DNA from 2 places in the Paenibacillus sp. FSL H3-0457 genome. Region 2 is predicted to be linked to the other one. Evidence: a T-box and tRNA genes for the amino acid it is inferred to sense, from the RefSeq annotation. Region 2 holds a T-box; the other holds one or more tRNA genes.

Region 1 (7,701 bases), 100 kb from region 2:
AGCGAATGCATGTCCCGATTCGTAAACTTTTAACCCAACTTGGTGACAACCATCTGTCCAAAGAAGGAAACACATTAGCTCAGCAATCACCACCATTTTCTGATGAGTTCGAACAGATCAGAGCAGGGGTCTCACAATTATCTGCCTCTCGCTCCCAATTAGAGAACACACTTAATGTGCATCTATTGCAGATTCGCAATCATTTTATGATGAATCTGTTCCAGGGTAAGATCCCTGTTCATACTCTTCCTGACACCCTGAGTGAATATGGCTACACGCATCAGGTTCGGGAATGGCAACAAATTGCTGTTATTACACTACAGGCCGATCTTGTTAATCATACAAAATATAGAGCTAGTGATCGTGACCTCTTATTATTCGCTATTCAAAATATATTGGAGGAAACCGTTGTGCATAACCAACAATTGCTTCCCATTGTGCTGGAACATACAGTAGTCACGGTGATTGGCACCGTGGAACAGGATCAGTTTATTTTTTCACAGCAGCTATATGTATTAACAGACCAGTTACAACAACAGATGGATAAGATTCTGGCTCTTCAAGTCAGTATAGGATTCAGCCAGTCGCACAGCTCTCTACATCACATCCCTCAAGCTTACACAGAAGCCTTGGAAGCACTGAGGCATCGGATGAAGCTGGGAACAGGCATTATTTTTCAATATGAGAACATAGATCATCACACTCCCACTTGGTCCATGACCTACCCGGAATCATTGGAATATTCGTTGATCCAAGCTATTCAAAGTGCGGATGAAGTCCAGGCCTCTGCTCTTCTGAAACAACTGCTTGAAGTAATCTTTGGTATGGAGGTTACACCCGAGGAGTATGAGGTGGCTCTTACGAGGCTGCTCACGCATATTTTGCAAATGACTCAGGAATCCGGCATACGACTCGGACAGATCTCCCAAGGTCGTGGCTCGATGTTTCATGAACTTCATAGTTTGCAGTACGCTGCTGAAGTTGAGGATTGGTTTAAATATCAAGTCATCTTGCCCGTCATTCAGGTTTTTAAAGCGAGACAATATGCCCAGTATCAGCATATATCTGAGAAAATGATTGCCATGATTCATCAAGATTATGATAAGGATCTGACGCTTGAGGAATGTGCCTTGAAGCTTCACTACAATGCCAACTACTTAAGTAGTGTTTTCCGCAAAGAGACAGGCTGTGCATTTAGTGAATATCTGACCAAGTACCGATTTAACATCGCTAAAAAATGGCTGGACGAAAGTGATCTAACCGTTAAAGATATCGCAGCACGACTTCGGTACAATAATCCGCAAAACTTTATCCGATCATTCCGTAAATGGGAAGGAATCACCCCCGGCCAGTATCGGGAGCGTAAGCAGAAAGCAGAAGTGTCGAACATCTCTAAATAAACGAGGGTCTGGTTCAAAGCGGTCGATGAATTAGTGGCTTCAAAAAAGAGGGAGCACATAACCTGCTCCCTTCACTTACAACTTTACTTCTGCAATCTTAACTTCATATGTTTGACACGTGTATCTTCTTGTTTTGCAGTATGATGCTTCCTAGTGTCATCTTAGAGGTTAGACTACATTGTCCGTCTCAATTCCTGATTATTAGTACACTTGCCACGCTTATGCGATTTATCGCTTATCCTTAGTGCGAACTGTTTTCATATTGGGCTGTTCAAGTTGGATTAGAATTTTACCAAATCTTCCTCCACGTGAGAAGGTCACCGTACTATCCTTGTACGTATCGTTAATGTAATCCTCAGCCAATCTGAGGGAATCTTCATCCGATGGTAACTCATACGTATTAAGCCATTCTGGTAGCTTCTCGATAATCTCTTCCACCGGTACTTCAAATGAGTTAACTTCTCTCGTAATGATCATCGTATAAGAATAACCCTTCAAATACAGCAACTGTTGGATATACCCCATATCACCGGCCTTGTATGAAGAAGTTACCCCCAGTACATCCTTAAGTTCATCCATTAGTGTGTGTTCCTTCTGTCCCGCCATAGTACTTATATACACATACTTCCGGGCACAATTGATCGCCTGCTCAATCGTTTCCCAATCCGACATCGCCGGACACATGGATGCAAATGCAAAGTCATATTTCTTCTCCCAGCCTTTATCCTTAATGGAGATTTCTTCATATCGTTCGTTTACGATTTCGATTTTGGATTCCAGAGCTGGAGGTATCGTCTCTTTCATAAGGGAGACAAGCAACTCAGAAGGCTCAACTGCGGTCACACTTGCCCCCTTTTCCGCAAAAGGAATGGTAAATATGCCTGAGGCTGCTCCAATGTCCAAAATGGATAACCCTGCGAATTCCACACCCTGGTTTTCAATCCAGCCCATAATGCGTTCAGAACGCTGCTTTCCTTCTTCAGTGAACGACTGTGCATGATAATCCCTGGCCCATCGCTCAAAAGCTTCTTCTATATTAGAGGGGACGCTTTTCTTCTTATATTTTGAACTTCTCGGACGATTCTTCCATGCCTCTTCCCATACAGAAAGATCAAATAACAGATCGGTATCCGATACATTTTTTCCATTAGTCACTCTACTTCACTCCTCCATATTAAAGACTTTACTTATCTACAATATACTCAATATAATCATACGTCAATCTTTATTAACGTCCATCTTCTCTTACTCTAGATTTTCTTACTGCACATAAATCGTTTCATATAAAATAAAAATAGCCCTACACATTGCATAAGCAACATGTAGGGCTATTCAATATACCGGCGAGAGGACTCGAACCTCCACGGTTTCCCACTCGATTTTGAGTCGAGCGCGTCTGCCATTCCGCCACGCCGGCATATGCTGGAGGCGCCACCCAGATTCGAACTGGGGATAAAGCTTTTGCAGAGCTGTGCCTTACCACTTGGCTATGGCGCCATATTTTGGAGCGGACGACGGGAATCGAACCCGCGACCCTCGCCTTGGCAAGGCGATGCTCTACCGCTGAGCCACGTCCGCATAATGGCTGGGGATATAGGATTTGAACCTATGCATGACGGAGTCAAAGTCCGTTGCCTTACCGCTTGGCTAATCCCCAATAAAAAATGAAAAAACAAAGGGGCGATCGAGGGGAATTGAACCCCCGAATGCCGGATCCACAAACCGGTGCGTTAACCACTTCGCCACGACCGCCATAAAAGGTTATTTTCTAAAAATTTAATTGGCAGGGGCAGCAGGAATTGAACCCACACCAACGGTTTTGGAGACCGTTGTTCTACCTTTAAACTATGCCCCTAAAAACTGGTGGAGGATGATGGATTCGAACCACCGAACCCGTACGGGAGCAGATTTACAGTCTGATGCGTTTGGCCACTTCGCTAATCCTCCAGGATTACATGGTGCCGGCGAGAGGACTTGAACCCCCAACCTACTGATTACAAGTCAGTTGCTCTACCAGTTGAGCTACACCGGCATATTAAATTATTTTAAAAATGGTGGCTCGGGACGGAATCGAACCGCCGACACGAGGATTTTCAGTCCTCTGCTCTACCGACTGAGCTACCGAGCCATAATAAAGTCTAATCTTAATTCCTTACACTTTATATAGGGCATCAGTGCCATACAGCAGATGTAGTGAACAGTTTGCCTCATGTAAAGATTAAATGGCGGAACCGACGGGATTCGAACCCGCGATCTCCTGCGTGACAGGCAGGCATGTTAGGCCAACTACACCACGGTTCCAGATCACTTTCTCAAAGGAAAGTATAATTGCGGGGGCAGGATTTGAACCTGCGGCCTTCGGGTTATGAGCCCGACGAGCTACCGGGCTGCTCCACCCCGCGTCGTTATAAAGTTTATATGGTGGAGGCTGAGGGGATCGAACCCCCGACCCTCTGCTTGTAAGGCAGATGCTCTCCCAGCTGAGCTAAGCCTCCGAACAACACATTTATGATCATACCATAATCTTGTTGTAAAAATCAACTTCTTTTTTTGAAGTTATTATGACCCGTAGGGGATTCGAACCCCTGTTACCTCCGTGAAAGGGAGGTGTCTTAACCCCTTGACCAACGGGCCTTAATATTATGGCGGAGAGAGAGGGATTCGAACCCTCGAGACGCTTGTGACGCCTACACGATTTCCAATCGTGCTCCTTCGGCCAGCTCGGACACCTCTCCATATGGCTCCCCGAACAGGGCTCGAACCTGTGACAACTCGATTAACAGTCGAGTGCTCTACCAACTGAGCTATCAGGGAATATGCTTCAGAGATCGTTCTCTGAAAACTAGATTCGAAACGAAACACGCGAATTACAACTTGCTATTGGATAAGCCCTCGACCGATTAGTACTGGTCAGCTCCATGCATTGCTGCACTTCCACCCCCAGCCTATCTACCTCGTCGTCTTCAAGGGGTCTTACATACTGGGAAATCTCATCTTGAGGGGGGCTTCACGCTTAGATGCTTTCAGCGTTTATCCCGTCCGTACATAGCTACCCAGCGGTGCTCCTGGCGGAACAACTGGTACACCAGCGGTACGTCCATCCCGGTCCTCTCGTACTAAGGACAGCTCCTCTCAAATTTCCTACGCCCACGACAGATAGGGACCGAACTGTCTCACGACGTTCTGAACCCAGCTCGCGTACCGCTTTAATGGGCGAACAGCCCAACCCTTGGGACCTACTTCAGCCCCAGGATGCGATGAGCCGACATCGAGGTGCCAAACCTCCCCGTCGATGTGGACTCTTGGGGGAGATAAGCCTGTTATCCCCAGGGTAGCTTTTATCCGTTGAGCGATGGCCCTTCCATGCGGTACCACCGGATCACTAAGCCCGACTTTCGTCCCTGCTCGACTTGTAGGTCTCGCAGTCAAGCTCCCTTATGCCTTTGCACTCTTCGAATGATTTCCAACCATTCTGAGGGAACCTTTGGGCGCCTCCGTTACTCTTTAGGAGGCGACCGCCCCAGTCAAACTGCCCACCTGACACTGTCCCCGCACCGGATTACGGTACCAGGTTAGAACCTAGATACGATCAGGGTGGTATCCCAACGTTGCCTCCACACAAGCTGGCGCTCATGCTTCAAAGGCTCCCACCTATCCTGTACAGATCGTACCCAAATTCAATATCAAGCTGCAGTAAAGCTCCATGGGGTCTTTCCGTCTTGTCGCGGGTAACCTGCATCTTCACAGGTATTAAAATTTCACCGGATCTCTCGTTGAGACAGCGCCCAAGTCGTTACGCCATTCGTGCGGGTCAGAATTTACCTGACAAGGAATTTCGCTACCTTAGGACCGTTATAGTTACGGCCGCCGTTTACTGGGGCTTCGGTTCACAGCTTCGGATTGCTCCTAACCACTCCCCTTAACCTTCCAGCACCGGGCAGGCGTCAGCCCGTATACTTCGCCTTACGGCTTCGCACAGACCTGTGTTTTTGCTAAACAGTCGCTTGGGCCTTTTCACTGCGGCCCCCTCGTGCTATTCACACTACCGGGGCACCCCTTCTCCCGAAGTTACGGGGTCATTTTGCCGAGTTCCTTAACGAGAGTTCTTCCGCGCGCCTTAGAATACTCTTCTCGCCTACCTGTGTCGGTTTGCGGTACGGGCACCATCACCTGGCTAGAGGCTTTTCTTGGCAGTGTGAGATCATGACCTTCGCTACTATAATTTTCGCTCCCCATCACAGCTCAGCCTTACAATGTGCGGATTTGCCTACACATCAGCCTTACTGCTTAGACGGACATCCATCAGTCCGCGTCACTACCCTACTGCGTCCCCCCATTGCTCATAACGGCTTACGGTGGTACAGGAATTTCGACCTGTTGTCCTTCGACTACGCCTTTCGGCCTCGCCTTAGGTCCCGACTTACCCTGAGCGGACGAGCCTTCCTCAGGAACCCTTAGGCTTTCGGCGGATCAGATTCTCACTGATCTTTTCGTTACTCATACCGGCATTCTCACTTGTATAATGTCCAGCGCTCCTTACGGTACACCTTCAACCCTTATACAACGCTCCCCTACCCCTGATGCAAAGCATCAAGCCATAGCTTCGGTGGTGTGTTTAGCCCCGTTACATTTTCGGCGCAGAGTCACTCGACCAGTGAGCTATTACGCACTCTTTCAATGATGGCTGCTTCTAAGCCAACATCCTGGTTGTCTGTGCAACTCCACATCCTTTCCCACTTAACACACACTTGGGGACCTTAGCTGATGGTCTGGGCTGTTTCCCTTTTGACAATGGATCTTAGCACTCACTGTCTGACTCCCGGAAGTAAGTCTATGGCATTCGGAGTTTGACTGAGCTTGGTAACCCTTGCGGGCCCCGCACCCAATCAGTGCTCTACCTCCACGACTCTGTTTTCCGAGGCTAGCCCTAAAGCTATTTCGGGGAGAACCAGCTATCTCCGAGTTCGATTGGAATTTCTCCGCTACCCCCACCTCATCCCCGCATTTTTCAACATGCGTGGGTTCGGGCCTCCAGTGCGTGTTACCGCACCTTCACCCTGGACAGGGGTAGATCACCCGGTTTCGGGTCTACGTCCACGTACTACATCGCCCTATTCAGACTCGCTTTCGCTGCGGCTCCGGCTCTTCACCTTAACCTTGCACGGGAACGTAACTCGCCGGTTCATTCTACAAAAGGCACGCCATCACCCCTAAAACGGGCTCTGACTTTTTGTAAGCACACGGTTTCAGGTTCTATTTCACTCCCCTTCCGGGGTGCTTTTCACCTTTCCCTCACGGTACTGCTTCACTATCGGTCGCTAGGAAGTATTTAGCCTTGGCAGATGGTCCTGCCGGATTCATACGGGGTTTCACGTGCCCCGCACTACTCGGGATCCGTCTCGGAGGGAACCAACTTTCAACTACAGGGCTTTTACCTTCTTTGGCGGGCCTTTCCAGACCTCTTCGCTTAACCGGTTCCTTTGTAACTCCATGTGAGACGTCCCACAACCCCAAAGAGCAAGCTCTTTGGTTTGGGCTTCTCCGCGTTCGCTCGCCGCTACTGACGGAATCACTATTGTTTTCTCTTCCTCAGGGTACTTAGATGTTTCAGTTCCCCTGGTATGCCTCTACACAACCTATGTATTCAGTTGTGAGTAACTGGAAATTACCCCAGCTGGGTTTCCCCATTCGGACACCCCCGGATCAAAGCTTGCTTACAGCTCCCCGAGGCAGTTTCGTTGTTCGCCACGTCCTTCATCGGCTCCTAGCGCCTAGGCATCCTCCGTGTGCTCTTAGTAGCTTAACCTCGTGCTCCGGTTTCGACTGCTCGCTTCCCTTGTTTTGCTTGCGCAAAGCCAAAAGTCGCTCCCATTCGATACCATCGTACGTGCAATCTACCTTATAAAAACACTTCACTTGTTTACACAAGATCAGCTTAAAGGAATGTTCTAATTCGCGTTTGTTTCGTTTCGATATCTAGTTTTCAAAGAACAAGCTCCATGCAAAAGCAAGCTGTTTGAGAGTTTGAGCTCTCAAAACCGAACAACGAGTGAGTGTTTTTGCAGCTAAGCTGCATATTTGAATGTTTCCGTTGCAGGAAACGATTCTCCATAGAAAGGAGGTGATCCAGCCGCACCTTCCGATACGGCTACCTTGTTACGACTTCACCCCAATCATCTATCCCACCTTCGGCGGCTGGCTCCTTGCGGTTACCCCACCGACTTCGGGTGTTATAAACTCTCGTGGTGTGACGGGCGGTGTGTACAAGACCCGGGAACGTATTCACCGCGGCATGCTGATC
Region 2 (7,701 bases):
GTTTGGTGATATATCCACCCAAAGATCCTGTTTCACGGGAAGTGTAGTTACCATAGTAACCGTCTTGTGGGATAGTTACACCCAGTTCCTGTGCAGCCTCGATTTTCAATTGTTGCAGTGCTGAATTTGCCTGAGGTACCACCAAGTTGTTAGAACGAGATCCTTGAGCCATATTTATAATCTCCCTTCAATCTGTGTCTGTAATGTAATTGCAAGCTTGCAAGATTATTATGGCTCGTAGGCTACAGGTTATACGGAGTTTTACTAAATTTGTAGATGGAGGTTTTTCCCAATGAGTAAAGGCTTGTCTTTATGGTTCGCATTCTCTTCGATTATCTTGTTAACGGTTTCAGCAATTATGATCTCCTACTCCGGTTGGTTTGCTGCACTACTGTTTGTCCTGTCCATTGCCAACATTGGCTGGGGATTTGTGATTCGCGCCAAAAAAGAACGTCAGGAAGTTCGCTCGGCTGCTTCAGAGCCCACTTCTTGAGCAGGTCATTTGATAGTTCAATAATGAACGCATGAATAAAGAGGAGTCCTTCAATAGGGCTCCTCTTTATTTGTGTTAACTATTCATTGCATGAAATGAAGATCTTTGTTCACGACTACTGTTTACGTCTCGGAACAAATCCCATACGTTCTTTCACTGCATCCAACGTTTGAGCAGCAACTTCTTCTGCACGACGGGCTGACGTATCCAGAACATCCGCCAATTCGCCAGACTCACGAATCTCATTATATCGTTGTTGCAGCGGTTCAATCACAGATACAACCACTTCAGCCAGTTCCTTTTTGAACGGACCATACATCTTGCCTTCATAACGCTCAGCTACTTCCTTAAGTGTTATACCTGCACATTCAGCATAAATACTCATCAGATTGCTGACTTCCGGTTTGTTTGCCGGATCATATACGACTTCACGTCCCGAATCTGTAGTGGCACGGCTGATTTTTTTGCGAATCACATCCGGCGGATCCAGCAGGGCAATATAGCTGCCAGCGTTAGGGTTACTTTTGCTCATTTTCGAAGAGGCATCATCAAGTGACATTACCCGTGCACCCACCTGCGGAATATACGGATCTGGAATGGTGAAGTACTCCCCATAACGGTGGTTAAAACGTCCTGCCAGATCACGTGTCAGTTCCAGATGCTGCTTCTGGTCCTCACCTACTGGTACAAGGTCAGCATTGTATAACAAAATATCAGCCGCCATTAATGATGGATACACAAACAGTCCGGCACCAACGGAATCTTTACCGGATGATTTATCCTTAAACTGAGTCATGCGTTCAAGCTCACCCATGGAGGTCAGCGTTGTCATCAACCAGCCCAATTCCGCGTGCTGCGGTACATGGGATTGCAGAAATACGTTAGATTTCGACGGATCAATACCTGCTGCAATAAACAGTGCGGCTACCGCTTCAGACTGTTCACGCAATGCTGCTGGCTCCTGAGCCACGGTGATGGCGTGAAGATCAACCACCATGAAATGACATTGATAGTCATGCTGGAGTTTTACAAAATTTTTGATTGCACCAATATAGTTGCCCAATGTGAGCTTACCGCTTGGCTGAATACCTGAAAGTACTGTTTTCATTACACATAACGCCTCCCTGATTGTATATAAAAAACTCCTGCCATTCTCTGCGAACGCAAAAAGGCCCCACATCCGCAAGGGACGTGAGACCGTGGTGCCACCCTTATTCGCTTTTCTTCGATTGCTCCTGACCCTGAAATCAAGTCAAGCTGAAGAAATGCCTTCATTGTTCCGTAACGTGGATTATACGGCAGACTCTAGTGGGGCAAGCCCATCTCTGGCTTAACCTGTTCAAACCTACACTCAAGGGTCCATTCGGTAAAGAGCTCACACCGGTTCACATCAACCACCGGCTTTCTGGAGAGGATTCTCTTGGCCTACTTATCCCTGTCATCGATTTCATGTCATTTAATTCTAATAAATGCTTTCAGAGTTCCATCTTAATGCGCACAGGCGTGAATGTCAAAATGAGTTGAACTTTTTTACCCGAGACATCAAAATCTGTTATGATGGAATTGCTTATCCTGTTGCCTGCTTCACACGAAATAGCGCAGGAAATAGCTGGCATGTACACAACGACACGCCTGCAGCAGTAGCTTCATCACAACTGCTTGCAGACAGATTTCAAGTGGGAAAAGGAGCATCGATATGAAACAAGTGACCAAAGGCCAATGGAATGGTTACGACACGTATATCCTACATAGCCGTGAATTGGAAATAATATTATTTCTATTCGCGATTTAGTGCAGGACAGAGATGTCGTCCGCCGTCCGGATGAAGACGATCTTGCCTTTTATCTGCAGAAGCCGTACCATTTTGGCGTTCCTCTCCTGATTCCACCAGGGCGCATTCATCGTGGACAATTCGAATATGAAGGCGTTCGTTACCAGTTTGATCAGAACACGGCGAATGACAACCATATTCACGGTCTCCACCGTACCCAATCCTGGTGTGTCAGTGACATTGAGGAAGATGAAGACGGCTGTGCAATTACGACTGAATTACTGACCGAAAATGAAGAGCATTGGATGGCCCAATTCCCGATTCCCCTAAAACTTGAGATGACGTTCAGTCTGCAAAACGCTGTATTTAGCCAGCGTCTGCGAGTCACCAATCTGAGCTCAACACCTGCTCCTTTTGGGATGGGATATCATACATGGTTTTTGTTAGACGGCAAACCTGCCGACTGGACACTGCAACTGCCTGTTTCCGGAATATACGGACAGAATGAAGAACAACTACCGACAGGTGAACTGGAATCCCTGGGTGAATGGTCTGCTCTGAACGAAGGCATCAATTTGCAGGGACGTAACTGGGATACCCTGTTGAAAGCTACCGAAGGTGAACCGGCTACGGCTTACTTACGCAGGCAAGATGGGTATACATTGAAATATTCAGCAGATGAAACATTTTTCAAACATTGGGTTCTCTTCACCAAAGGTGAATCCGATCAGTTCTTGTGCATTGAACCGTACACTTGGCTCCCGGATGCACCTAATTTGGCTTTATCGGATGAACAAACCGGGTTGATTCGCTTGGAACCGGAACAGCCTGTTGAGTTATTTACACGTATTGAGGTTATACCTCCTACAGACTAAGCGAGCTGATCATGCTCTACTTTGCTTTTACGCATATCACCCTATATTTTGATATCCAAATACAACTTGCCGACCCGCATTGGGTCGGCTTTTTTATGTGTCCTGTGCACTGATATTTATCCATATTTTCCCTTACGCCATATCATGTATATTTCCGTATTCTCTAACCATACTAACATCACCAACCCATAAGGAGGTGACACATATGTACGGAAGTCAAAACCAAGGTAGCGGTAGCCGCTCCAACAACCTGGTCGTTCCCCAAGCAACAGCAGCATTGCAACAATTGAAAATTGAAGCTGCTCAAGAGCTGGGTGTAACTATTCCACAAGATGGTTACTACGGTAACTATACTTCCCGTGAGACAGGTTCTCTGGGTGGATACATCACTAAACGTCTGGTGCAAATCGCTGAGCAGCAATTATCGGGTCGTTCGTAAGCTCGTAATTATTGCTTGAGCCTAAGCAGAATCCAAAAGTAAAAGCGGCCTTCTTCAGAAGTGCCGCTTTCTCTTGTGCAACTAATTAGGAGGTCGACTCCATATCTGAATCCTTGTATGTATTGGTTCTAGGGTAACGAATCATCAGGCTCGCCATATTGTAATTAGACTCCATCGTTGCATCTACCAACATCATACCTTGTCTTACTGTGAAGTCGTACGATATTTCGCCATGCGTCCAATTACGTTTGAATTTCAACGTCTCCAGTGCCATTGCCCGGAAAGAAGTTCTCTGGGTTTCGTTTAGCCCCCCTTCCTCCATATCCATCTGCCCATCTCGTCCAGCTATCGGATTATGTCGAATACCGAATTTCCCAATTACGTTGTTTCGTATTTGCACAAAAACTACCCCTGAATCTAACCCTGACAACTCATGATCAAGTTCTTTGAATACCAGATCCAACTGTCTCGCTAATGAAAGCTCATCAATTTTCATATTAACACTCTCCTTATATGCTTATAGTCCTATACATCAAGGACTTACGACTCATTATATGACATCATATGTGCTCATTCAACAAAGAACGGAAAAGTTGGGTATTTCTAACTATGATTTGCACAATTAATTGCCATTCCGATCCCTTAAACTGAGCTTTTTCAATTAATTACGACAAAATCTTCGATAATCAAAAATGAGGATTCTGTACAAAAAAAAGGCTGCAATCCTGTGTCTGTTAACACGGATTTGCAGCCTTTTCATATATATTCAACCTATTCTATTCAACTTATTTTTCGGTTGCTGTCATCTGCAGAAACTGCTCAATATCGGCAATAACCAAGTCCGCAGCATTTTGCCAGAATTCCGGTTGTGTCAGGTCCGTACCCAGATGTTTCTGAGCAAGTTCTTCGACCGTCATACGCCCTGTATCCCGCAACAAATCATCATATTTATCTGCAAATGCTGTACCTTCCTGCTGCGCTCTTGCATAGATTCCCGCACTGAACATATAACCGAACGTGTATGGGAAATTATAGAATGGCACACCTGTCAGATAGAAATGCAGTTTGGATGCCCAGAAATGAGGATGATCTGATGCAAGCACACCGCAGAACGCTTCCTGCTGCGCCTCCACCATTAATTTGGATAATTCATCCGCGTTGACCAAGCCTTTTTTGCGTTGTTCGTAGAAACGATTCTCAAACAGGAACCGGGCATGGATGTTCATAAAGAAAGCCACACTTCGCTGTATCTTGTCTTCCAGCAAAGCCAGCTTCTCTTGCTCATCTGTTGCCGCCTGCACCAGGGCATCTGCTACAATCAGTTCAGCAAATGTGGACGCTGTCTCAGCCACATTCATCGCATAACGTTGATTCAATGCAGGCAACTCTTCCATAATGTGTTGATGATATCCATGCCCAAGTTCATGCGCAAGAGTCGACACATTAGATGGTGTCCCGGAGAAGGTCATGAAAATCCGGGTTGCTTTGCTAAGTGGCAAAGACGTACAGAATCCGCCTGGACGTTTGCCAGGACGGTCTTCTGCTTCGATCCAGCGTTTCTCAAAAGCCATCTCTGCAAACGTGGAAAGTTTAGGACTGAACTTGGCAAACTGTTCAACAATATTGATGGCTGCCTCATCGTAAGTGATTTTGCCACTTGATTTACCTACAGGTGCATCTACGTCGCTCCAGCTGAGCTTGTCTACCCCCAGCAGTTCTGCCTTGCGCTCCAGATATTGAACAAGCGCAGGTTTGGCACCGTTAATCACATCCCACATCGTATCCAGTGTCTGACGTGACATCCGGTTGATGGCCAGAGGTTCTTTGAGGATATCATCCCAGCCACGTTTCTCATATAACTTTAGACGGAATCCCGCGAGGTGATTCAGCGTGTCAGCACAGAAATCTTCGACATCGGTCCAAGCCTGCTCCCAGTTTGCGAATACCGTCTCGCGTACATTCCGATCACTATCGCTCAGCTTGTTGGCAGCCTGTCCTGCGGAGAGCATCACCGTTTCCCCATCTTGCTCAAATGGAATGTTCACCTTGCTGACAATCGTGTTGTAGAATTTGCCCCAACCATGGTAACCATCCACACCCAGATCCAGTGCAAGGCCTTCCAGTTCAGGCGACAGCTTCTCACGAGCCAGCGTGCGACTCTCGTTCAGTACAAATGCCAGCAGCTGAATATCTTCCCGAGCAATCCAAGCGTCCCACACCGAATCCGATGTCTGACTGAGTGTATTATCAAACTTCGATTTGCTGCCGTTCAGCATCGCACCAAGGGAACTGATGGCGCCTTGAAGCTGCGTTGCCTTTTTGTCCTTCTGGTTTTGCGATGAGAGGCAGGATACAAACGCAGATCCTTCCGATATGCGGATATAACAGCTTTGCAGTAGTTCCAAAATCGGATCAAATGCAGCCGTCTCTTCTAATGAAGTCGGTGCATCTGTTTCGTTCAACAGATGTTGCAGTTTACGTACATCCTCTTCCAGTTCAATCAGATACGCAGCAAATGTCTCGGAGGAAGAACCTCCACTAAAAATGGACTCCAGGTCCCATACGGGGTGTAATGGCGTTTTCATTTAATAAGGCACCTCTCTCTATAAATTGGATGGTTAGGATTGAATTAAAAACTGGTTTTCTGTCAGCCATATCTCTATACTAGAGAAATACTTATAGCAACTTTCAGGAGGTAAACGTATGAAACCTTTACAAGTATCGGCTGATACAGCCGTCAAATTAGCAGAATCCCTGGGCGTACCTTTGGAGCACCTGATGCACATGCCCCAACATATCCTGATGCAGAAGATTGCGGAACTCGCCAAACAAGAAACCTCCAAACCTTCCGCACCAGAAGGCGAACAAGAATGATTCCGTTTGAGAACAGCTGGCCTTACGATATTGTGATGGGAGACATCTATGTACAGCAATGTCCCTACTGTCACGCAAGCAACGTGCTGCTCCCCCTCAAACCCAAAGAGCTTGTGCTCATTCGCGAAGGCAAAAAGAAATTACTGGTCTTTCCCTGCTGTAATACAAGCATGACCGTGATCGACAACGACAGTGACTATTTGTTATCCAGCCGTCCTGTCCGTAACTAATGTAAGATCAACCTAGAGGGGGCTGCGCTTTGCAGCCTCTTTGTCTGTTTCCAGCATCTCTTCAGGGAGTTCCAACTTACTTGAAATCATCTGCTCACGCAGCACGGCCCACTGTTCCCTTGAAGCACGAATCATGGCCGCATCTGTGATCCGCTTGTCATGAATGACCTTGCTGAACCATTGCACTGCTTCATTAAACCGGCCTACCCTGCGGTTCAATTCCCCGAGCAAATACAACAGTTTGGCTTCATTGCCACCCGTTCCTTCACGTTCGAACACCTTCACATAGGCTTCCAGGCTAAATTCAAGAAAACGATGTTCCTGTGCATGGTCCTCCATATAACGATACAACCAAGCTATATGATGCAACAGACCAGCGACGACACGATCTTTCTCCCGGATAACCTGTGCGCACAGCAAGGCAAGCTTGTACGTAGCCAGCGCCTGTTCCAGTGTTCGTGCTCCGCTATAATCACGTTTAACCCAGCGGTTACCGATCTGTTCCTTAAATGCCTTGCGCTGAGCATCATTTAAATGCTCCGTTGCGTTCTCCGTCGTGGCAAACCCGCACTGCGGACAGATGCGAACCACATAAAAATCTGGATTCTCCAGCTTGTAGTAAGCACAAAAATCCGAATCCGTCCGGTAGGGCCTTTTCAAACTCGGTCTTACCCGTGAGGTTTCATACTCGGTTTCGCAATAATGGCAGGTCACTTTCACCTTATACAGCGGCTCTAATTCCAATCTCTTCCATCCCTCTCCCGTACGCTTGTAATCATATTCGGATCTACGGTGTATTCACAAAATGATGTGCAGGCCCGGATAAACGCTGCAGGATAAACGCATGCAAGGGCTCCTCCACACCAATCTGTGTTAAGGCTTGATCCATACATGCCAGCCACGCCTCAGCCCGTTCAACCGTCACTTCAAAATGCATATGACGGGCACGCATCATTGGATGTCCAAACGCCTCGGAAAACAGCCCTGGTCCTCCAAAAAACTGAGACAAAAACATATAC

What was found. The T-box of region 2 lies ahead of trpS (tryptophan--tRNA ligase). A T-box ahead of a tRNA ligase gene usually reads a tRNA of that ligase, here a tRNA-Trp.
Region 1: it has a tRNA-Trp gene. The T-box ahead of trpS (tryptophan--tRNA ligase) is inferred to sense a tRNA for this amino acid. The anticodon was not compared.

What each region holds. Positions count from the first base shown of each region.
Region 1 is NZ_CP150283.1:5,807,256-5,814,956, forward strand. It holds gene MHH25_RS25740 (helix-turn-helix domain-containing protein) at 1-1,400, shown strand, start outside; gene MHH25_RS25745 (methyltransferase domain-containing protein) at 1,629-2,555, opposite strand; tRNA gene MHH25_RS25750 (tRNA-Leu) at 2,739-2,817, opposite strand; tRNA gene MHH25_RS25755 (tRNA-Cys) at 2,824-2,897, opposite strand; tRNA gene MHH25_RS25760 (tRNA-Gly) at 2,904-2,978, opposite strand; tRNA gene MHH25_RS25765 (tRNA-Gln) at 2,983-3,057, opposite strand; tRNA gene MHH25_RS25770 (tRNA-His) at 3,080-3,152, opposite strand; tRNA gene MHH25_RS25775 (tRNA-Trp) at 3,182-3,255, opposite strand; tRNA gene MHH25_RS25780 (tRNA-Tyr) at 3,262-3,347, opposite strand; tRNA gene MHH25_RS25785 (tRNA-Thr) at 3,357-3,432, opposite strand; tRNA gene MHH25_RS25790 (tRNA-Phe) at 3,453-3,528, opposite strand; tRNA gene MHH25_RS25795 (tRNA-Asp) at 3,624-3,701, opposite strand; tRNA gene MHH25_RS25800 (tRNA-Met) at 3,729-3,802, opposite strand; tRNA gene MHH25_RS25805 (tRNA-Val) at 3,820-3,895, opposite strand; tRNA gene MHH25_RS25810 (tRNA-Glu) at 3,963-4,034, opposite strand; tRNA gene MHH25_RS25815 (tRNA-Ser) at 4,044-4,135, opposite strand; tRNA gene MHH25_RS25820 (tRNA-Asn) at 4,139-4,214, opposite strand; rRNA gene MHH25_RS25825 (23S ribosomal RNA) at 4,281-7,206, opposite strand; rRNA gene MHH25_RS25830 (16S ribosomal RNA) at 7,515-7,701, opposite strand, start outside.
Region 2 is NZ_CP150283.1:5,703,345-5,711,045, forward strand. It holds gene MHH25_RS25305 (alpha/beta-type small acid-soluble spore protein) at 1-172, opposite strand, end outside; gene MHH25_RS25310 (hypothetical protein) at 293-493, shown strand; gene trpS (tryptophan--tRNA ligase) at 609-1,601, opposite strand; T-box leader at 1,676-1,944, opposite strand; partial or broken gene MHH25_RS25320 (aldose 1-epimerase) at 2,190-3,139, shown strand; gene MHH25_RS25325 (alpha/beta-type small acid-soluble spore protein) at 3,345-3,578, shown strand; gene MHH25_RS25330 (O-methyltransferase) at 3,664-4,074, opposite strand; gene MHH25_RS25335 (M3 family oligoendopeptidase) at 4,364-6,163, opposite strand; gene MHH25_RS25340 (YycC family protein) at 6,282-6,452, shown strand; gene MHH25_RS25345 (hypothetical protein) at 6,449-6,682, shown strand; gene MHH25_RS25350 (DUF2225 domain-containing protein) at 6,695-7,426, opposite strand; gene MHH25_RS25355 (globin) at 7,470-7,701, opposite strand, start outside.